2 regions of the Bacillus sp. F9_6S_D1_P_5 genome follow, and region 1 is predicted to be linked to the other one. Evidence: riboswitches for the same ligand, from Rfam matches in the RefSeq annotation. Region 1 holds a riboswitch; the other holds the start of a gene.
The links. A riboswitch is a leader RNA that binds a small molecule or an ion and turns the genes downstream of it on or off. The one in region 1 is predicted to bind S-adenosylmethionine.

Region 1 (11,347 bases):
TACGTAATATTGTGATAGCCCCTGTTACTCCACAAATGGTGTTAGAGGAAGTGAATAAAAGTTTGTATCAGCTTTCTTTAGTGCGACAAGTAAGTTTGCAACAAGAACTACTTCAAACGATGTTTGATTTTCGAAATGATCTATTATTCATAGTAGAAGACGATGAGATTGTTGATTGTAATACAAATTTTTTAGAGTTTTTCGGATATGAAAATTTGTTCGCCTATCGTGAGCAACATTTAGTATTTGCTGAACATTTTATTAGAGAAAATGGATACTATTCAACAACTCATGATATAACATGGTTAGATGATACATTATCATATGATAGAAGAATTAAGATGTCCAACTATGAAGGGGAGGTGTCAACTTTTTTATTGCGTGCGACACCATTGCCAGAAGATTTATCAAGATTTATTGTGAAGTGTACAGAGATTACAGAATTAGATGAAATCTATCAAGAACAAGAAAGGCTCGCTATGATAGATTCATTAACAGAGATTTATAATCGTTTGAAGTTCCAACAAATACTAGAGTCAGAATGGGATAATGCGATGCGTAATAATGAAAACATAGCACTTATTTTATTTGATATAGATAATTTTAAAGCAGTAAATGACACGTATGGCCATGATTTTGGTGACTTAGCGTTAATTCAGCTTGCAGAGCTTATGAAATCTAAAGTGGAGGAGCAACATGTATTTGCTAGGTGGGGCGGAGAAGAGTTTATCATTTTAGTAACGAATACAGTAGAAAAAGAAGCATTTCAGGTTGCGGAATCATTACGATTTTTCATTGAAACAAAGCAATTCTCAGGAATCTCGAAATTAACAGCGAGTTTTGGAGTTGCATTATATGAAAAAGGGATTACAAGAGAAGAATTAATGCAACGAGCGGATATTGCATTGTATGAAGCGAAAAAAAATGGGAAAAATCAAGTGTGCGTATATAGAAAAGAAAAAAAGTGATTTTTCGCAACAAATTGTTGCGATTTTTTTTTATTGTTCGATAATAGAATGTGAGGGGGATTTTGAAGGAAGGAATTATGGAGGAGCAACATGATAAAAAAAATAATGACGATGGCTTCGCTGTCCGCTGTAGTTTGTGGTGGAGTATACTATTTTTTCTATAATCCCAATATAAAGGAAAGTACCGTATTAACAACTAAGGTGAATCCTACTATTGAATCAGAAGTACAAGAGAATATAGAAAAAAAAGAAGGACAGCAAATTGATTATGCTAGTATATCTCAAAAGTTAGATCAATATTTAATAGGAAAGCAATTTAATGGAACAGTTTTAGTAACAGATAAAGAGCGTGTTATATTGAATAAAGGATATGGGTATGCTGATGTTCAAAATAAGATAGAGAATACGCCTCAAACAAAATATCGTATCGGTTCTATTACGAAAACAGTTGTGGCTACATCTATTTTACAGATGCAGGATCAAGGGAAGCTAAATATTCAAGATAATGTAAATAAATATATTCCCTCTTTTCCAGTAGATAAAAATATTACTTTATATCATTTGTTAACACACACATCAGGTTTACCAGAAAGCGGAAAAGGGAAAGTGAATGCTGCTTCTCGTATAAACTTAGTAAATTGGATTGGAAGCCAAAAATTAGAATTTCCACCAGGCGCAGGTTGGAGATATACAGATTATAATTATATGGTGCTTGCCTATATTATAGAAAGCGTATCAAAAAAGCCTTTAGGAGATTACATAAAAGAAAATATATTTACTAAAGCAGAAATGCATGAATCTGGTATGGGCAATATGGCTCAGGGAGATCAGCATTTTACTAAAGGATATGTAAAGAAAGAGAATGTACTTGAACCTGCACAAAAATTGTTAATGGATTGGTTATACGGATGCGGTGAGATGTATACGACAGTTGGTGATATGAAGAAGTTAGACGAAGCGATTATAAATGGGAAACTTCTTTCTGAACAAAGTATACAAGCGATGTTTTCACCTTCAACAGAACGAAAATATGCATTTAGTTTTTACATATATCCGGATTATTTTCATAATCACGGTGTACTATCTGGTTGGAACACTTTTAATAATTTTAATAAAGAAAAAGGCACTTTTGTTATTTTATTTTCAAATGTGAAAAATAGTATAGATGATGATTTTAATAATGAGTTTCGAAAGATGGTAAATGATTTATTAGAACAAAGGGGATGAGAAAATGGAACGTAAAAATGTATCAATAGGTTTCATCGGTATTGGTGTAATGGGAAAAAGTATGGTGCGTCATTTAATGCAAGACGGCTATAAAGTATATGTATATAATAGAACAAAAGCGAAAACAGACTCTTTAGTGCAAGATGGTGCAAATTGGTGTGATACACCGAAAGAGTTAGTAAAGCAAGTTGATGTTGTAATGACTATGGTTGGATATCCACATGATGTAGAAGAAGTGTACTTTGGAATAGATGGAATTTTGGAGAATGCAAATGAAGGCACGATAGCGATTGATTTCACGACATCTACACCAACATTGGCAAAACGTATTAATGAAACTGGTAAAAGTAAGAATGTATATACGTTAGATGCACCTGTATCTGGAGGAGACGTTGGTGCGAAAGAAGCAAGACTCGCAATTATGGTCGGTGGAGAGAAAGAAATATATGAAAAATGTTTACCGTTATTTGAAAAACTAGGAACAAATATTCAGTTGCAAGGGCCAGCTGGAAGTGGACAACATACAAAAATGTGCAATCAAATTGCGATTGCTTCTAATATGATTGGAGTATGTGAAGCTGTTGCTTATGCGAAAAAGGCTGGATTAGATCCCGATAAAGTATTAGAGAGTATTTCAACGGGAGCAGCAGGTAGCTGGTCATTGAGTAATTTAGCTCCTCGAATGTTAAAGGGAGATTTTGAACCAGGGTTTTATGTAAAGCATTTTATGAAAGATATGAAGATTGCTTTAGATGAGGCTGAAAAATTGCAATTACCAGTACCGGGTTTAAGTTTGGCGAAGGAATTGTATGAAGAGCTAATAAAAGATGGGGAAGAGAATAGCGGAACACAAGTGTTATACAAAAAATACATAAGGGGGTAAATGAAATGGATCTTCAAAAATTTGATGAGATGATTGATGCTGTGCAACGAGCAACTTGTATACAAATTAATGAAAAGCAAAAAGAAGCTTTTAAACAAAAATATGATTTTGAACCGGAATTCGAATATGGAAAAGATGAAAAAGGGCATTACGTTATTCGAACTTCAAAAAAGATGCTGGAAGAAATGGAATTTTATTTGGCATTGAAATATGATCGAGATGGAGTTGACCTTTATATGCAAGCAGAGATCGATGGTATAAGTCACGTATCTGTTAGCTATAGTAAAGATGCACTGCATTTACAAGAATTGTTTCAATTTCTAGAAGAAAATAAATAAAAGTCCTCAAATGAGGACTTTTATTTATTTAAGTATATTTAATTTTATAATTATAAGCTAGAAGCACGGCGGCAACGTTCAATTGGGAATGGAATCACTTGCGCGGTGTGATTAGGACCAAATTGTTTTGTACGAGCATGGCGTATTATATAAAATGCACAGAGAATTGAAACAGGAATAGCACCGAACAAGCCAAAAAATAAAGCGCTTACACAAGATGCGACAAAACCTAAAACACCAACCTCTAACTCTTCCATAATAGCTCCTAAAATAACAGGAAGTGCTCCACATGTAACCCCTAGTATAAGTGCGATAAGTAAACTCATGATTCTCCCCCTCTGTTTGCGATATTCTTTTCCATCTTAGTTAATTGTAGTATATCATATACAAAACAGAATTTTCAGAAAAAATTCAAAAAAAGTTCAATAAATGTTCAAAAAGTATTAAAAAATATACTTGAAAAATTGAAGGGATAGATTGTGTTGAACGGAAGGAAATATACAGTTAGAGCCATAAAAAATTAGGCTTATTTCATTTTTGAAATAAGCCTGTTCCATAGGAGGATGTATATATGTAGAGTGAATAAAAGGTTGGAAAAGGGGATCCAAGACCTTTTATTCAACTGACTACCTTAATAGATTGGAACCCAGCCTTCAGTTGTAACAAAAATACGAATAGCTACAACTTGACGATCATCTTGCAAGGTAAAATAATGTCTTGCATTTTCAGGAACAGATATGAGATCGCCTGGCTCAAGTTCGACGTCAAAGAATTTGCCATCTTTTCCTTCAATGGCGAAGATGCCATGACCACTAACAATAAAGCGAACTTCATCATCAGTATGATGGTGTTCTTTTTGGAAATTAATTAATAATTCGTCAAGGTTAGGTGTGCTATTTGAAAGTGAAATTACATCATGTGCTTTATAACCTCGGCGCGCTGAAACATCAGCGATTTCCTTTGAAAACAAAGCTAATATTTCAGCTTTGTTTTCATCTGTTAAAGAATAATTTTCACTTAAATGAGTAGGAAGTTTAGAGATGTTCCATTTCTCATATAAAACACCTTCCTCTTGTAGAAATTTACATACTTCCACTTCATTTTCAATGCGAGTATTTACTTCATGAATACGAATTTGCGCCATTAGAAACGCCTCCTTGAATTGATAATAGTTTTATATGAAATTGGAATAAAAACTCATAAGCTTCTAATCTTTTCTTTGCATCAAAGCTATCTCGGCCCCATACGGTAATACCATGGTTACGGATTAATACTGCTCCCGAATCACCTTGTATATGCTTTCGGAAGTTTTCACCAAGCGTTGGAATATGAGCATGGTTTTCGATAATAGGAATGTTAATTGTTGCGCCTTCTTCCCAAATATCGAGGGCTTTAATAATTTCTTGATTTTGAAAGGTGACTGCATCACTATATAAATTTGTGATGACATTGTTATCAGTTGTATGAACATGAAGTACGCATCCGGCATTCGTATTGTTATAAATATGTGTATGCAATATTGTTTCTGCTGAAGGACGTAACTCAGTCTCTAATACGGGAACCCCTAGATGATCTACTAATAGAAAATCATCTGGAGTAGTTTTTGTTTTATCTTTACCACTTGCTGTAATGAGAAAAGTGAGTGGTTCATGACTAACCTTTATAGAAATATTACCACTTGTTGCAGGAAACCAATTTCGCAGTGTTAATTCTTTTTTTATCTCGCTTAAGTCATACCATTGACGAAAAAGTTGTTTCATAATTTCACCTCCAACAAATGTTTTAATGCATATTGAACATCGTGAAATGTTTCAAAAGGTGTGTAAGCGATATGATTCTCTTCACACTTTGTAATAAGGAAGTCGCGAGCAAATACTTTATCTGCTTGTTTCGCAGCTTGTAAATCAGTAATGGAATCTCCAATTACAATATGGAAGTCATTCGTATCACTTAATTTACGGATTAAAGATGATTTGCATAATCCGCAATGGTTTTGACAATGATGATCACAAGGGTGAGGCCATTTAACGGTAATGTATTCACTTGAAAAATCAGTTTCATTACAGTAAATGTGCTCTTTTGGAATGGTTCCTTGTAAGAGTGGGTAGACGAAGAAATCCATTCCACCAGATATAACATAAAAAGAAATGTTATTCTCATTTACAAATTGTATAAATTCATGAAAACCACTACGGATTTCAGCAGTCTCTATTAAAAATTGAATAATATCATCGTGTAGATTAGTAGGTATTAATTGAAATAATTGAGAAACGCCTTCTTGAATAGATAGCTCTTGTGATAATATTCTATTCTTTACTTCTTCAGCTTCTGGTGGTGCGAATTTTTCCATAATGGACATAATGTTATCATTATTTGTAATCGTGCCATCGAAATCACAAAATACTTGAATACTCATAATTTCACCTCATGAGAGGGATTTCCCCATATTTGTAGTGCACTATGCAAATTTATGTCATCTACTTCATGGAGAGGTATATTTTGCAAGGTAGCATCAATCGCAGTACGGAAAGCTATCCCGCCGCCCTGCGCCCCATTCGGATGTCCGTGTATCCCGCCGCCAGCATTAATAACAACATCTTTACCAAAATCTCGTACAATAAAGGGAACGAAACCAGGGTGAATACCAGCAGACGGAACAGAGAAACTCTTCTTGAAAAATGCGTCATCTTCAGTTAAATATTTTGAGATGGCAAGAGCTTCTTCTTTTTCGAGCGCAACACTCCCATATGGAGATGGGAATAATGAAAAGTCAGCGCCAGCGTAACGTAGTAGCTTGCCGAGTAATAATGGAGATGAAACCCCATATAACTTGGATGCTGAGTAAGCACCACTTACAGCAGGGTGTGCCATAATAGGAACTGGGATTTCATCATCTTCTACAAGTGATTGTAGTACATCTAGTCCGTAAGCAAATACGTTAAATAATAGAATATCAGCCCCAGCTTGCACTGCACGTTTCGCATTTTCTTTTAAATCAAAAGTTCGTCCTGTTAAATTTACGGCATATAACGTTTTATGTCCGTACGTTTCATATACGGATTGTAAAACTTCTTTTCCAGATGCAATGCGTTTCGTAAGTGGAGTTAATGTATTCTCAAATAATATTTCATCATCTTTTACGATATCTACACCACCAATTGCTTGATCGCGTAATTGCGTTTTTAAATACCCAATATTTCGTCCAATCATCCCTTTAAAAATACTCATTAAAAGAGGGCGCTCATACACTTGTAAAAGGTTTCGAATACCATCTATGCCGAACTTTGGACCAGGAAAATGTTTTTTTAATTCGTCTGAAAAAGTTAAGTCAATTAATTTTACTTCGCCATCAAGTGATAGCTTTCCGAATGTAGTTGTTAAAATAGCTGGTAAGTCTGGACTGAAGTTTAATAAAGGGTATTCGATTTTAATAATCCCGCGTTTTACTTTTTTACGTAAATACAAATTGGTATGTTCATGTTCAGGTAATTCCTCAACATGAATGACGTTGCCTTTATGTTGTTTTAATTGTTCTTGCAATAAATGTGGCAAATGTGTCCAAGATCCAATCGTTAAACCGAGTGCAATTTGCTCAGCCTTTTTTTCTAAGTTATGTGAATCATCATGGATTAAATACGTCGCTATAATTCCGCTCATTGTTATAACCTCCTAGTTAAATAAAAAAACCTCTCAGCTAAGGAGAGGTTTTTTTACAACCAGCTCCTTATCTGTCAGCGTAATGCTGCGAGAATTAGCACCGTGTCTACAATTGTAGATCGGTTGCCGGGTTTCGTCGGGCTCGTCCCTCCACCTGCTCTTGATAAGAAGTATTTAGAAATGTTTAAATTTTTAAGATAATTGAATTTTGTCAGATATTTTTCGTGTTGTCAATTACTTTTTGAAAAAATTTAATTTATCGATTCGATTAATGGCTTCTCGTAATCTATCTTCTGTATGCAAGAGACCAACGCGGACATACCCTTCACCATGCTCACCAAATCCAACACCAGGAGCAACTGCAACGTGTGCTTTTTCTAGTAAAATATTAGAAAATTGCTCAGAGGTATATCCTTTCGGAACAGGAAGCCATGCAAAGAATGACCCTGTTGGAATGTCTACATTCCAACCAATTGAGTGACAAGCTGAAATAAGAGCGTTTCGTCGAGATTCGTAACTATTTACAAGGTCTATTACGCAAGACTGTGAATTTAATAGTGCTTCGCGGGCAGCATCTTGAATTGCACCAAAAATACTAACATACATATGATCTTGTAATAAGTTAATGGTTTCAATGACACTTTCATTTCCTACTGCAAAAGCGATACGCCACCCAGCCATATTGAAAGTTTTCGATAGAGTATAAATTTCAATTCCTGTATCCTTGGCACCGTCTGCTTGTAAGAAACTCACGGGCTTTTGACCATCAAATCCAATAGCGCCGTAAGCAAAATCATGAACAACTAATATATTATGTTCATTAGCAAAATCAATGGTTTCTTCAAAGAATTCTTTTGATGCAGTAGCACCAGTAGGATTATTTGGATAGTTTAAAAACATTAATTTTGCTTGTTTCGCAATAGAGTCATCAATTTTCGTATAATCTGGTAAAAAATTATTTTCTGCAAGTAGTGGCATTGTTTCAAATTGTGCTTTTGCTAAAGCAACACCTGATAAATAATCTGGATAGCCTGGATCGGGAACGAGAATCGTATCACCAGGGTTTGTAAAGCAAACTGGTAATTCTACTAATCCAGCCTTTCCGCCAAACAAAATAGCAACTTCTGTTTTTGGATTTACTACTACATCATATTCACGTTGATAGAATGTTGCCACGGCTTCTTTTAAACTTTCATGTCCGCGAAATGGCGGATATTTATGATGAATGGTCTTTTCTGCAGCATCTTGTAAAGCTTTTACGATATGCTGCGGTGTTGGTTGATCTGGATTACCTTGACCTAGATTAATAACATCGTGACCAGCTGCTACGACTTTGTTAACTTTTGCAACAAGTGAAGCGAAAAATTGTGTCGGCAATGATGTTACTATCTCAGAAGGTTGAAATAATTTCATACTTTCCACCTCTTTTGAAAGTTGTTACAATTCTAGTGACAAATGATATAATCTTTCCAGTATTTTGTAAAGAAAAAATTATGAATGGGGCTGACAAAATGAAAGTCGCATGTATTCAAATGGATATTGTCTTTGGAGATGTAGAAAAAAATATTGAGAATGCTAAAAATAAAATAAGCGAAGCGATGAAAGAAAGACCAGATGTTATTGTCTTACCAGAGCTATGGACAACAGGATATGATTTAACGAGACTCTCTGAAATTGCAGATAGGGATGGATTGGAAACGAAAGAAAAGTTGAAAGAATGGTCGAAACAATATGGTGTACATATTGTCGGTGGTTCCATAGCGAAGCAAACAAAACAAGGTGTTACAAATACAATGTATGTTGTAAACAAGGAAGGAGAACTAGTCAATGAATATAGTAAAGTACATTTATTTCAGCTTATGGATGAACATAAATATTTAATAGCTGGAAATAGTACAGGTGAATTTAAGCTAGATGATGTAGAGTGTGCCGGCACAATTTGTTATGACATTCGTTTTCCAGAATGGATGCGCGTTCATACTGCTAAAGGTGCAAAGGTTTTATTTGTTGTAGCAGAATGGCCATTAGTTCGTTTAGCACATTGGCGTTTACTATTGCAAGCAAGAGCAGTTGAAAATCAATGTTATGTTGTCGCATGTAATAGGGCAGGAAAGGATCCGAATAATGAGTTTGCTGGTCACTCTTTAATTGTCGATCCTTGGGGAGAAGTTGTTGTAGAAGCGAATGAAGAAGAATCCATTTTATTTGGAGAGCTTCATTTGGAGAAAATTAATGAAGTACGCAAAGGAATTCCCGTTTTTGCAGATCGTCGTCCAGAATTATATAAATAAAATGTTGACAAGTGATTTTTATTCTTGGTATAGTCTTCAACATAAAGTTAAAAATTCAAAAAATTATACAACTCTTATCAAGAGCAGGTGGAGGGATTTGGCCCGATGAAGCCCAGCAACCGACCGTAATACCATTGTAAAATGGGGCGTTTATTTACGCCAAAAGGCACGGTGCTAATTCCAGCAGAAAGTTTACTTTCTGGCAGATAAGAGGGGAGAAGATAAACTTCAAACCTCTTTCTTAGTGGAAAGAGGTTTTTCTGTGTTAGAAAAACCTCTGAATTAAAAAAAGGGGGAGAAGACGATGGGATATTATTCATTGACTGAAACGACAGCTATACAATATGCGAAAGAAAACGGTTATTTTGAAAAGAAAGCAAATGTAGTTTGTCATGAAATTGGAGATGGAAATTTAAATTACGTGTTCAAATTAGGTGATGGAGAGAAGTCTATTATAATAAAACAAGCATTGCCATATGCGAAAGTAGTTGGTGAGAGCTGGCCGTTATCTATAAAAAGGGCGACGATTGAAAGTAAAGCATTACAAATTTTTGCGAAGTATGTGCCGGAATACGTGCCGGTAGTGTACAGTCATGATGAAGAGTTAGCAGTAACAGTAATAGAAGACTTATCAAGGCTAACAATTGCTAGAAAAGGATTAATAGATGGAGAAGAGTATCCACTTTTATCCCAACATATTGGTCGTTTTCTAGCACATGTTTTATTTTATACTTCAGATTTTGGATTAGAGTCAGAAGAGAAAAGAGTACTAGAAGGTACATTTGTAAACCCAGACCTTTGCAAAATTACAGAGGATTTAGTGTTTACAGATCCGTTCGGTCATTACGATACGAATGATTATGAGCCAGAGTTACAACTAGCGGTTGATGAATTGTGGAGTGATAAAACTTTAAAGTTAAAAGTCGCACAGTATAAATATAAATTTTTAACGAGAAAAGAAGCGCTTATTCATGGTGATTTACATACTGGTAGTATTTTTTCATCGCCTTCTGAAACGAAAGTGATTGATCCGGAATTTGCAACATATGGCCCATTTGGATTTGATCTTGGTCAATTTATTGCAAATTTATTATTAAATGCGTTATCACGTGAAGAGGAAAAAAGAAATGTGCTATTTTTCCATATTGAGAAAACATGGAGTTATTTTGTAGAAGCTTTTACGAAGTTATGGATTGGAGAAGGTGTAGAAGCATATACGAAAGAGAAACAATGGTTGCCGATTATTTTGCAAAATATTTTTACGGATGCCGTTGGATTCGCTGGATGTGAGCTTATCCGCAGAACAATTGGATTAGCGCATGTAGCGGATTTAGATGAAATAGCGAATAAAGAAACGAGAATTGAAGCGAAGAAACAAGCGCTATCTTTAGGTAAAGAACTAATAAAATATGAATCTAAGAACGCTGATATTCAACTGTTCCGAACATTATTTCAACAGACAGTTTCTGGAGGGGTAAAAGCATGAGTACAATTGTTACTATTCCGAGGTCTGTCAGTTGGAAAGGTGATGCCATTGCAGTATTAAATCAAACAAAGTTACCGCATAGTACAGAATACAAAACATTAACGACGATTGAAGAGGTATGGAAAAGTATTGTTATGCTAGAAGTACGAGGAGCACCTGCAATTGGAATTGTAGCTGCATTTGGCTTGGCGCTTGCATCAAAAAAATATACTGCTTTACATATTGAAGAATTTCAAAAGAAGTTTAATAGAGATTGTAATTATTTAGGAACGTCACGCCCGACAGCAGTCAATTTATTTTGGGCAATCGATCGCATGAGAGAATCGATTCGAGAAATTACTACAATAAAAGAAGCACAAAAAATATTAGAAGAAGAAGCGCTTCGCATTCAACAAGAAGATGAAGCGGTATGCCGGAGTATTGGAGAACATGCATTATCATGTTTTAAAGACGGTGATAACATTTTAACAATTTGTAACGCTGGCAGTATCGCAACT
Region 2 (11,347 bases), on a different contig from region 1:
ATACAGCTGTTATCGGTACTGGTATGTATAGAGACGATGAATTAAGGGAAGTAAAGCTTGATATTCCTGTCCAGTTTAATGGGAAAGCAGAAATAATTGGTTTTACACAATATGTAGCCGGACTTGTTATGGAATACTTCCCGAATTATATGAAAGTACAAGTAACGATTAAATCTGTAGAACGTCCAGAAGCGATTATTATACGTGAAGCGAAGCAAGATGAACCGTTTGTGAAAATTTTAGATTAAATAGAAGGGCCGTTCCTTTGTGGAACGGCTTTTTTTCTCGAAGAATTTTGTTATAATTTAAAATGTTATAAATAATGGGGGTAAGGGGTAAAGCACATGGACGAATTAAGTTTTCAAGTCATTATTTTATTAATTGCATTCGGCTTTTTAGCAGCTTTTATTGATTCAGTTGTTGGCGGTGGAGGATTAATCTCGCTTCCGGCACTTATGTTTGTTGGTTTACCACCAGCTTCGGCAATTGCAACGAATAAATTAGCTGCAACGATGGGGACGTTTACGAGTGCGATTTATTTCATTCGATCGGGGAAGGTCGATTTTAAAATTGTAGGAAAGTTAATCCCGTTAACTATTATAGGGGCCGTCGCAGGTGCTTTAGTAGTAAAGTTTATTCCACCGGATATTTTACGGCCGTTAGTGCTTGTAATGTTGGTGTTTATTGCCATTTATATTATCGCGAAAAAGGATTGGGGAAGTGTATCTACCTATAAGAAGATGACGAAAAGAAAAACATTAATATTTTTCTTCGTTATCTTAATGATAGGGTTTTACGATGGTTTTTTTGGCCCAGGGACAGGATCCTTTTTAATTTTTGCATTTTTATTAATTGGTTTGGATTTTATTCAAGCGGCAGCATCTGGAAAACTTTTGAACTTTGTTAGTAATATTGTATCTTTAATTACTTTTTTATTTTTGGATGTAATTCATTTTGAATACGGTATTATTATGGGATTATCGATGATTTTGGGCGCTTATTTTGGATCGAAGTTTGCAGTTCAAAAAGGTGTTGGATATGTAAGGACTTTATTTTTATTAGTAACTATTTTATTAATTGGAAAAAACATTTTGGAATATACTCATATTTTGTAGAGTTATACGTTTGTATAAATCTATTTTTTTATTATATTTTAAAAATTAATTAATTTTTAAAATATAAGTCTAGGAATATTTGAATAAATCTAAATTATCGTGTAGAATAATGTTGTAAAATGTAAACGTTTTTCTAAGGGGAGGCTAAAAGGATGGTAGTAGCATACAAACATGAGCCATTTACAGATTTTTCAGTGGAGGCTAACAAATTAGCGTTTGAAGAAGGTTTAAAGAAAGTAGAATCTTATCTTGGACAAGACTATCCATTAATTATTGGGGGAGAAAAAATCACTACAGAAGACAAAATTGTTTCTGTAAACCCTGCAAATAAAGAGGAACTTGTTGGTCGCGTTTCAAAAGCAAGCCGTGAGTTAGCTGAAAAAGCAATGCAAGTAGCGGATGAAACATTCCAAACTTGGAGAAAATCAAAGCCAGAAATGCGTGCAGACATTTTATTCCGCGCTGCAGCAATCGTTCGTCGCAGAAAACATGAATTCTCTGCTATTCTTGTAAAAGAAGCAGGTAAACCATGGAATGAGGCAGATGCTGATACAGCAGAAGCAATCGACTTTATGGAATATTATGGTCGTCAAATGTTAAAATTAAAAGACGGAATTCCAGTAGAAAGCCGTCCAATTGAATATAATCGTTTCTCTTACATTCCATTAGGAGTAGGTGTTATCATTTCTCCTTGGAATTTCCCATTCGCAATTATGGCAGGTATGACAACAGCTGCTTTAGTTTCTGGTAACACAGTATTACTAAAACCAGCTAGTACAACTCCTGTAGTAGCAGCGAAATTCATGGAAGTATTAGAAGAAGCTGGTTTACCAGCTGGCGTAGTAAACTTCGTTCCAGGTAATGGTTCTGAAGTTGGTGACTACTTAGTAGATCACCCTCGTACACGTTTCGTGAGCTTCACTGGATCTCGTGATGTAGGTATCCGTATTTATGAGCGTGCAGCGAAAGTAAACCCAGGCCAAATTTGGTTAAAACGCGTTATCGCTGAAATGGGTGGTAAAGATACAATCGTTGTTGATAAAGAAGCAGATCTTGAATTAGCAGCTAAATCTATCGTTGCATCAGCATTCGGATTCTCAGGACAAAAATGTTCTGCATGTTCTCGTGCAGTAATCCATGAAGATGTATACGATCACGTATTAAATCGTGCTGTTGAATTAACGAAAGAATTAACAGTTGCTAACCCAGCTGTATTAGGTACAAATATGGGTCCTGTTAATGATCAAGCTGCATTCGATAAAGTAATGAGCTATGTTGCAATTGGTAAAGAAGAAGGTAGAATCTTAGCAGGTGGCGAAGGAGACGATTCTAAAGGCTGGTTCATCCAACCAACAATCGTTGCTGACGTTGCAGAAGATGCTCGCTTAATGAAAGAAGAAATCTTCGGACCAGTAGTAGCATTCTGTAAAGCAAAAGACTTTGACCATGCACTTGCAATTGCAAACAATACAGAATACGGTTTAACAGGTGCTGTTGTTACTAACAACCGTGACCACATTGAAAAAGCACGTGAAGACTTCCACGTAGGTAACTTATACTTCAACCGTGGATGTACTGGTGCAATCGTAGGTTACCAACCATTCGGTGGCTTTAACATGTCTGGTACAGACTCTAAAGCTGGTGGCCCTGACTACTTAGCGCTTCACATGCAAGCAAAAACTACTTCTGAAACTTTATAAGAAATAGTAGAAGAGATCTTCGCAGTATGCGAAGGTCTCTTTTTTTTGAAAAACTTTTCATATGTGATTAAGATAGATATAAGTAGAAAAACTAATAAGGTTTACTTCAGTAAATAAGATATATTATATTTGTTGAATAGATTCTCTTTAAGGACAAGAAAAGTAGGTGAACAAAGTGGGAAAATATCAATTAGATTACAAGAGTCAGGTAGCTGTGGCAAAGTTTCATGAAAAACAGACGCCTGCCAAATTTGATAAAAAGCAGCAAATTGAAAATTTGCGTGCGGAGTATTTGAAAAAGAAGCAAAAACAAACAGATAAATAATAGGAGAGACTAGTTAATTTGAATTCAAAACACTTACCATATATTACCATTTGGTAAGTGTAACTAGCTAAACCCTATTCATATCGGGATAAACATGTAAATAGAAACAAAGCAACGAAAAAAGTTGACTTATTAGTCGCATTTTTTAGTATTCATTTTAAGGATTTCCTGTATAATACAATTTGAAAGAAAATCTATGGTTTGACAAGAAACACTCCTTTCGGTTTTGCTCACTGAAGGGAGTGTTTTTTTGTAGCTACAAACTCCGCTGTACTCATTACATTTGCATATACGCCATTTAAACTAGCCAAAATTGTGTTATGAATATAAACGGCTGGTATAGTAGCATTCTTAAAAGAAAGATCTTTTGTAGCACAAGCATCATGTATAACGGTACATTGAAGACCGAAATCAAAAGCAGCTCTTACGGTAGCATCGATACACATATGAGTCATCATCCCGCATACGACGACGTGCTCAATAGCTAAACGTTGTAATTGTTCTAGAAGATCGGTTTCGCGAAAACTATTTGGATAATGTTTGAGTATAACGGTTTCTTCTCTAAGTGGACGTACGCTTTCATGAATATGTACACCTTCTGTATTGGGTAGGAAAAAAGTAGCTTCATTTTTTATTGCTACATGTTGGATATGAAAAATAGGTTCGTTTTTCGATCTAAAGAGTTGTAGTAGCTGACCAGCATAGTCACTTGCCTCTACTGGATTACGCAATTCCATCTTTCCATGCGGAAAATAATCATTTTGAATATCAACGAGTAAAAGAGCTGTTTTCATATATTTATCTTCCTCCAATTTCATATTCAAATAATGGTATTCAATTTATAGAGAGGATTCTCCTTTTAAAAAAATATGAAGGAGAAGAATTTTACATAACTTTAAAAACCAATATTATATTGTAATCTTTTATTTGAAAATTTTAATAGAGAAATAATTAATATTTTTCTGAAAAATGTATTGACTCTTATTATTCTGAGTTCTATAATGAGAATTAATTAAACGACAATTAAATCGATACATTCTTATCCAGAGAGGTGGAGGGACTGGCCCTACGATACCTCAGCAACGGGTTTTTTAATACCGTGCTAACTCCAGCAAGCTTTATAAAAGGCTTGGAAGATGAGAAGATGTGACCGAGTACATATAAGTGCTCTCCTTCTTATCTTTATGTTTGATAAGAGGGAGAGCACTTTTTATTTTACCTCGAAAGCTCTACTTCAAGTTTTTACAGCATATAGGAGGGAAGAAAATGATTTCTTTTAACAACGTAAGTAAAGTATATGAATCAGGTGGGCAATCTGTTCATGCGGTGGAAGACGTAACATTATCAGTTGAGAAGGGCGAAATTTTCGGTATTATCGGTTTTAGTGGCGCTGGAAAGAGTACGTTGTTACGCCTAGTAAATATGTTAGAGAGACCGACGGCAGGAACGATTTCAATAGATGATAAAGATATTACATCACTATCGACGAAAGAATTACGGAAGCTAAGAAAAAGAATCGGGATGATTTTTCAAAGTTTTAATTTATTTAATTCAAGAACAGTGTCTGGAAATATTGCGTACCCATTAAAGTTAGCGAAAGTACCAAAGAATGAGATAAAAGAAAGAGTAAATGAGCTGCTGAAGTTTGTCGGGTTAGAAGATAAAGCAGACTATTATCCAGAGCAACTATCAGGTGGCCAAAAACAACGTGTTGGCATTGCTAGAGCACTTGCAACATCACCGGATATTCTTATATGTGATGAGGCAACGTCAGCTTTAGATCCAGAAACAACGACAGAAATTTTGAACTTATTAAAGAAAGTAAATCGAGAATATAATGTAACAATTCTTCTTATTACACATGAAATGCATGTTGTGAAAGAAATATGTCATCGTGTAGCTGTAATGGAGAAAGGGAAAGTTATTGAAGAAGGAAAACTGTTTGACGTTTTCACACAACCGAAAACAAAGACGACTCAAAACTTTGTGCGTTCTATTATTAATGATCATTTACCAGAAAGTGTTCTAGGGAAAATTCAAAATGGCGGACAGATTTATCGCTTAACATTTACTGGTGAAGAGACAGGGCAGCCAGTACTATCATATATCGCGAAAAACTATAACGTCGATGTAAACGTGCTTTACGGAAATATTATTGAACTTCAAAATGTGCTATTTGGAAATCTACTTGTAGAGCTACAAGGTGAGCAGAAAGAAATTCAAAAAGCATTACAACATCTAAGACTGCAAGTGCAGTTGAAGGAGGTAGAAGCTCATGCGAGTTGATTGGAGTATATTTTGGCCTCGCATAGTAGATGCGACGGGGGATACCCTCTTAATGGTAATCGTAACCCTTATATTCGCTACAATTCTTGGTATACCTCTAGGTTTACTATTATATGTAACGAGAAAAGGAAACTTTTTGGAAAATAAATGGGTCTTTTCTATTCTTAATATCATTATTAATACAATTCGTCCGGTTCCATTCATTATCTTCTTAGTAGCTTTAAGCCCACTAACAAGAAGTGTTATCGGAACGACGATTGGAACAGTAGCAGCAATCTTCCCAATGACGTTAGTTGCATCAATCGGCATTGCTAGAATGGTTGAAACAAATCTTGTTTCTGTTCCAAAGGGAGTCATTGAAGCAGCTCAAGCAATGGGGGCTTCGCCAATTAGAATTGTTTTTGAAATTCTTGTGCCAGAAGCGTTAGCGCCATTGATCTTAGGGGTTACATTTATGACAGTTGGTTTAATTGAATTTTCTGCAGTTGCTGGGCTTGTCGGTGGTGGCGGTCTTGGTGATTTAGCGATGACATATGGTTATCAACGTTTTGATACATCAGTTATGTTCGTAACGGTCGTTTTACTTATCATTCTTGTACAGGTAGCTCAAAATTTAGGAAACTACTTTGCGAAAGTCTTTTTACGCAGATCATAAAAAGGAAGAGGGGAAAAGAAAATGAAGAAAATTTTAGCATTTGCATTATCAGCGATTGTAGGAGTTTCAGCGTTAAGTGGCTGTTCAAGTGGAGACACAGGGGCAGGAGCTAAAGAAAAAGTAGTTCGCGTTGGTGTAACTGGAACGGATGGAGACGCTTGGGAAATTTTGAAGAGGAAAGCTGAAAAAGAAGGAATTAAAATTAAACTGGTTGAGTTCTCTGATTACACAACGCCAAATAAGGCGCTAGCTGATGGAGATATTGAACTAAACTCATTCCAGCATATTGCTTTCTTAGAGCAGTTTAAAAAAGAGCATAAGTTAGATATTACAGCTGTTGGTACAACGCAAATTGCACCAATGGGCTTATACTCTGAAAAATATAAGAAGGCAAATGAAATTCCAGATGGTTCAGAAATTGCGATTCCAAATGATCCAACGAACCAAGCTCGTGCATTAAAACTTCTTGATGCAGCTGGATTATTAAAGCTTAAGAAAGACTTTGGCTTATTTGGGGATCCAAGCGGCATTGCTGAAAATCCGAAGAAGTTAAAAATTACACCGGTTATCGCACAGCAAACACCTCGTGTATTAAAAGATGTTGCAGCTTCAGTTATTAATAACGGTGTTGCTGGTCAAGCTGGATTAGATCCAGCGAAGGATCCAATTTTCTTAGAAGATCCAAAGAATGAAAATGCGAAGCCATATATTAATATTTTCGCAGCTCGTACGAAAGATAAAGATGATCCAACACTGAAAAAAGTAATTGAACTATATCATTCAAAAGAAGTAACAGATGCAATTAAGAAAGAAACAAATGATGGTTCCATTTCAGTAGATCTTTCACTTGATGAGCTTGAAAAAATCGTAAAATAATTATCGGGTTTAACGACTAACCGTAGGAACCCCTCCGCTGTTAGTTCGTTCAACATATAATCTACTTAACAAACAATCCCTAATTCTGTACCTTCCAATTCTGTATAACGTAGAATCCAATGTTTGTTAAGTAGAGTAATGGACCAGGAGTTTTCCTGGTCTTTTTTTTATGAATGAAAGTAGCTAGCGAATAGTAAGGTAATCCAAATTATAACAGGGTAAGAAAATAAGCTGAAAATGAGTGTAATTACGAATTTCTTTTGATAAATTAAGTGTTTTTGGGATGAAAAAAAGAAAATCGAAAAGGTGAAAATGAAAGCTGCCGATATTACGCCAGGGTTATAGGAACGGTAAATGAAAAACAAAATAATATGTTGAATGGAGTTGAAGAATATAGCCCCTTGTATAAAAATAATCCAGTATATAGAGGACAAGAAGTTTAGTTGATATAGAAAGACGATCAGTAAGACAAAGATTGTTAATGTGGAAATGGCAATGAAAAATTGTTGGCTTGTTATAAAATGAATTGAAAATTGATTAGCAAGATATTGCGGCATTTGGAAAGATTCTTCAAGGTTATGAATGAAAAATAACAAGGGAATAATCCAAAGCATAATAGTGGAATGTTTTTTCAACAACTTATATCACTCCAATATGGAAATAGAAAGCCTACAAAGGCCCTCTATCCAGAGATGTTCATTCAATTATAATACTTTTTAAATTATCTTCTTGGTGCTCTCGTTCTTTCGGATAAGCAGCTAGCTCCTCTTGTAAAATATTTAGCATTTGCTTAGCTGATTGCTGGATTGGTGCAGGTAACTCTTCTAATATATTCATACCGACTTTTATTTTTGCATGAATTACCTTCCTTAGTAGTTCCTCACGCATGCACTACACCTCCAAATCGAATGTTTAGTACATCGTCTTCGAATTTTGCTCCTTGAATAGAAAGATGTGTTAACGTTTTTGGTAATGTGATGTTCCGCTTAACAGAACCAGCACGAATGATAAGCTCATCGCCTTTTTGATTTAATGAGAGTTCACTTTTATTCGAAAAGGGAATGGATAGTACAAAAATATATTCATCGCCTTCTTTTTTTACATATTGAGTGCGACCGTTAAATTTCACTTCCGTAGGAGAAGAATCTGATTTAAATAAAGCATCTCCTACACGCTCTAACATAGACAAACCAATAACTTCTTGTTCAAACATAGGAGCTTCGTAAATAGGAAGTGGATCAAAACTATTTTGAATTAATGTTTTATATTTCTTTTGAGTATCTTTCCATGCTTGAAAATAAGGATCGGTGACAGTGTTAGGAATGACACGGTTAATCATAATGGCGTCCACGTTATAATCGTATAAGTTTAAATAAGTAAAGCTACGCTGAGCCTCTTTAATGACCATTTTTTCGGGATTTACAACGATGCGGATACTTGTTACGTCTCGGTTTGATAAAATATCTCTCATTTCTCCAAGCTGTTCAAGTGTACTTGTTAATTCGTCCATAATATCATCAGTTGGAAGGGGGACACCAAGAAGTGGTTGAGCTACAGGGCGAACAACTTTTAAAACTTTTCTTTTAATAGGAAAGAGCTTTTCCATCCACCAGCCGAGCATGTCTGGAAAGCTGAGCATGGCTAATGTTTCTCCTGTTGGAGCACAATCAATGATAATAACGTCATATGTGTTTTGTTTATAATAATCGAGTACGCGAAGTAAGCTGATTAAATCTTCCATACCAGGAAACATCGTTAACTCTTCGGTTGTAATATCATCAGCTGCTTTGGAAGTGAATAGCAAGGTAATGTATTTCTGTAACTTTCCCCAGCCTTTTTCCATCTCATAAATCGTATTAATTTCTTGTGCCCACAAATTTTCACGAATTTCTAATGGCTCAGAAGAAAGTTTTATACTAAATGAATCTCCTAAACTATGGGCTGGGTCTGTACTCATCACTAAAGTTTTTAATCCTTGTTTTGCGCTTTGAAGTGCTGTTGCTGCTGAAATGCTAGTTTTTCCTACGCCGCCTTTACCGGTATACAAAATAATTCTCATCATCCATATCCCCTTTGTTTCGAGTATCGAATATTACGAGTATCGAAATATTTTTTTGAATAAAAACCCTAGTAGGGTTTTTATTCAATCGGAATGTTTTTCATTTTAGGTGTAGAAATCTTTTCTTCAGTTTTTTGCTGTGACGTAGCAATGTGGTTCATAATCTTTTGGAAGATTTGTAGTAAGAATGCTTTTTCTTCTTCTGATAACGCTTCTGTCACTAGGTTAAAGTAATGGGCTGCATTTTGTTTTACTTCTTGAACGAGCATTACACCGTTTTCTGTTAAACGAATTAATACAATGCGTCGGTCGTTTTCATCACGGTATCTTTCGATATATCCCTTTTTTACGAGGCGATTTACAACACCTGTCGTTGTACTCATCGGTATACCAAGAAGTTCAGCGATTTTTGTCATTGTAATATCTGTATTTCGCTCCATCCAAAGTAAACAAAATACTTCAGTTTTAGAAAGTGTTAAATCTAGGCTTACCCATTCCTCAGGATAGAAAAGTTTCTTGGCGTTATCTAGCAGTAAGTCTAAAAAATGTTCGTATTGCAACAATTAATTCCACTCCCGTATATTTCGAGGTTCGTAATATTTGTTTTTATTTTATGTAGAATTGAAATAAATGTCAATAATTTTAACTGTTTTTTCAGATTAGACAGAAAAAACAGTTAAAATATTATCCTTTTGTGATAGATTTATAAATATAAAACTAGAATTTACATAAAAATCCATCGTGGTAAATATACTTATCTATAATGGATGTACAGCTAACGAGGGGGAGAACGATGAGAAGACGTAATACGCAAGCGTTCACGTTTTTAGCATGGACTTCATTTGTTTGTGCGCTTTCAGGTATGCTAATTGGAATTTATACGTTAGATGAAACGCTTAGTGTAAAAGGATATTATTTAATTGGAACATTATTTTTAACGATGTCTTGTTTTGTATTACAAAAAACAATTCGTGATAATGAAGAAGATAACGAGAGATTTCCGAAAAATAAACCGTTAGATAAAGAGTAAATTGTAAAGAAAGGCATTCGCCTTTCTTTTTTTATGTAAAAATGCAGTAAGTGCCGTGTGTTGACTTGCTTGAAGTACTGAAAATTTGGTATCATCAATAGTATTGTAGATTGAACGATATATTATGGAGGTGGCCTAGCCGTGTCAAGAATTTCCGTTGAGAATGTAAAGCACGTAGCACATTTAGCACGTCTTGCAATTACTGATCAAGAAGCAGAAAAATTTCAAAAACAACTAGATGCAATTGTTACATTTGCAGAACAGTTAAATGAATTAGATACAACTGATGTAAAACCAACAACTCATGTATTAACTATGAAAAATGTTATGCGTGAAGATGTACCAGAAAAAGGTTTACCAGTCGAAGAAGTATTAAAAAATGCACCGGATCACAAAGATAATCAAATCCGTGTTCCAGCAGTATTAGAATAGAGGAGGGGAATTTCGATGTCATTATTTGATCATTCAGTATCAGAGTTACATAAGAAATTAAACAACAAAGAAATTTCCGTTACGGATTTAGTAGAAGAATCTTACAAACGTATTGCGGATGTTGAAGATAACGTAAAAGCTTTTCTTACATTAGATGAAGAAAACGCACGCGCGAAAGCGAAAGAATTAGACGCGAAAATTGGTGCTGAAGATAATGGTTTATTATTTGGTATGCCAATTGGTGTAAAAGATAACATTGTAACTAACGGTCTTCGTACTACTTGTGCGAGCAAAATGTTAGCAAACTTTGATCCAATTTATGATGCAACAGTTGTGCAAAAGCTAAAAGCTGCTGACACAGTTACAATCGGTAAATTAAATATGGACGAGTTCGCAATGGGTTCTTCAAATGAAAACTCAGGTTTCTACGCTACGAAAAATCCATGGAACTTAGATTATGTTCCAGGCGGATCTAGTGGTGGTTCTGCAGCAGCTGTAGCAGCAGGAGAAGTATTATTCTCTCTAGGTTCTGATACAGGTGGTTCTATCCGTCAGCCAGCTGCATATTGCGGCGTTGTAGGTTTAAAACCAACTTACGGACGTGTATCTCGTTACGGATTAGTAGCATTTGCATCTTCACTTGACCAAATCGGACCGATTACACGTACAGTAGAAGATAATGCATACTTATTACAAGCTATTTCAGGCCTTGACCGTATGGATGCAACTTCTGCAAACGTTGAAGTAGGAAACTACTTAGCTGGTTTAACAGGCGACGTTAAAGGGTTACGCATTGCTGTACCGAAAGAATACTTAGGAGAAGGTGTTGGCGAAGAAGCTCGTGAGTCAGTACTAGCAGCTTTAAAAGT

Region 2: it holds a riboswitch for S-adenosylmethionine, as region 1 does, so the genes downstream of both, ACUXEY_RS15665 (methionine ABC transporter ATP-binding protein) here and mtnW (2,3-diketo-5-methylthiopentyl-1-phosphate enolase) in region 1, are expected to answer to the same signal.

What each region holds. Positions count from the first base shown of each region.
Region 1 covers NZ_JBTREW010000014.1:31,854-43,200, forward strand. The annotation lists gene ACUXEY_RS17890 (GGDEF domain-containing protein) at 1-968, shown strand, start outside; gene ACUXEY_RS17895 (serine hydrolase domain-containing protein) at 1,059-2,195, shown strand; gene ACUXEY_RS17900 (NAD(P)-dependent oxidoreductase) at 2,200-3,078, shown strand; gene ACUXEY_RS17905 (DUF3909 family protein) at 3,084-3,416, shown strand; gene ACUXEY_RS17910 (hypothetical protein) at 3,467-3,742, opposite strand; gene ACUXEY_RS17915 (1,2-dihydroxy-3-keto-5-methylthiopentene dioxygenase) at 4,048-4,560, opposite strand; gene ACUXEY_RS17920 (methylthioribulose 1-phosphate dehydratase) at 4,538-5,176, opposite strand; gene mtnX (2-hydroxy-3-keto-5-methylthiopentenyl-1-phosphate phosphatase) at 5,173-5,832, opposite strand; gene mtnW (2,3-diketo-5-methylthiopentyl-1-phosphate enolase) at 5,829-7,073, opposite strand; SAM riboswitch class I at 7,138-7,243, opposite strand; gene ACUXEY_RS17935 (aminotransferase class I/II-fold pyridoxal phosphate-dependent enzyme) at 7,308-8,486, opposite strand; gene ACUXEY_RS17940 (carbon-nitrogen family hydrolase) at 8,501-9,364, shown strand; SAM riboswitch class I at 9,436-9,577, shown strand; gene mtnK (S-methyl-5-thioribose kinase) at 9,669-10,850, shown strand; gene mtnA (S-methyl-5-thioribose-1-phosphate isomerase) at 10,847-11,347, shown strand, end outside.
Region 2 covers NZ_JBTREW010000011.1:173,815-185,161, reverse strand. The annotation lists gene ACUXEY_RS15690 (CamS family sex pheromone protein) at 1-248, shown strand, start outside; gene ACUXEY_RS15685 (TSUP family transporter) at 345-1,115, shown strand; gene pruA (L-glutamate gamma-semialdehyde dehydrogenase) at 1,268-2,815, shown strand; gene ACUXEY_RS15675 (hypothetical protein) at 2,991-3,140, shown strand; gene ACUXEY_RS15670 (cysteine hydrolase family protein) at 3,371-3,934, opposite strand; SAM riboswitch class I at 4,177-4,283, shown strand; gene ACUXEY_RS15665 (methionine ABC transporter ATP-binding protein) at 4,407-5,426, shown strand; gene ACUXEY_RS15660 (methionine ABC transporter permease) at 5,416-6,081, shown strand; gene ACUXEY_RS15655 (MetQ/NlpA family ABC transporter substrate-binding protein) at 6,103-6,957, shown strand; gene ACUXEY_RS15650 (HXXEE domain-containing protein) at 7,125-7,595, opposite strand; gene ACUXEY_RS15645 (DUF3926 domain-containing protein) at 7,654-7,845, opposite strand; gene ACUXEY_RS15640 (ArsA family ATPase) at 7,838-9,019, opposite strand; gene ACUXEY_RS15635 (MarR family winged helix-turn-helix transcriptional regulator) at 9,097-9,579, opposite strand; gene ACUXEY_RS15630 (YiaA/YiaB family inner membrane protein) at 9,810-10,046, shown strand; gene gatC (Asp-tRNA(Asn)/Glu-tRNA(Gln) amidotransferase subunit GatC) at 10,188-10,478, shown strand; gene gatA (Asp-tRNA(Asn)/Glu-tRNA(Gln) amidotransferase subunit GatA) at 10,494-11,347, shown strand, end outside.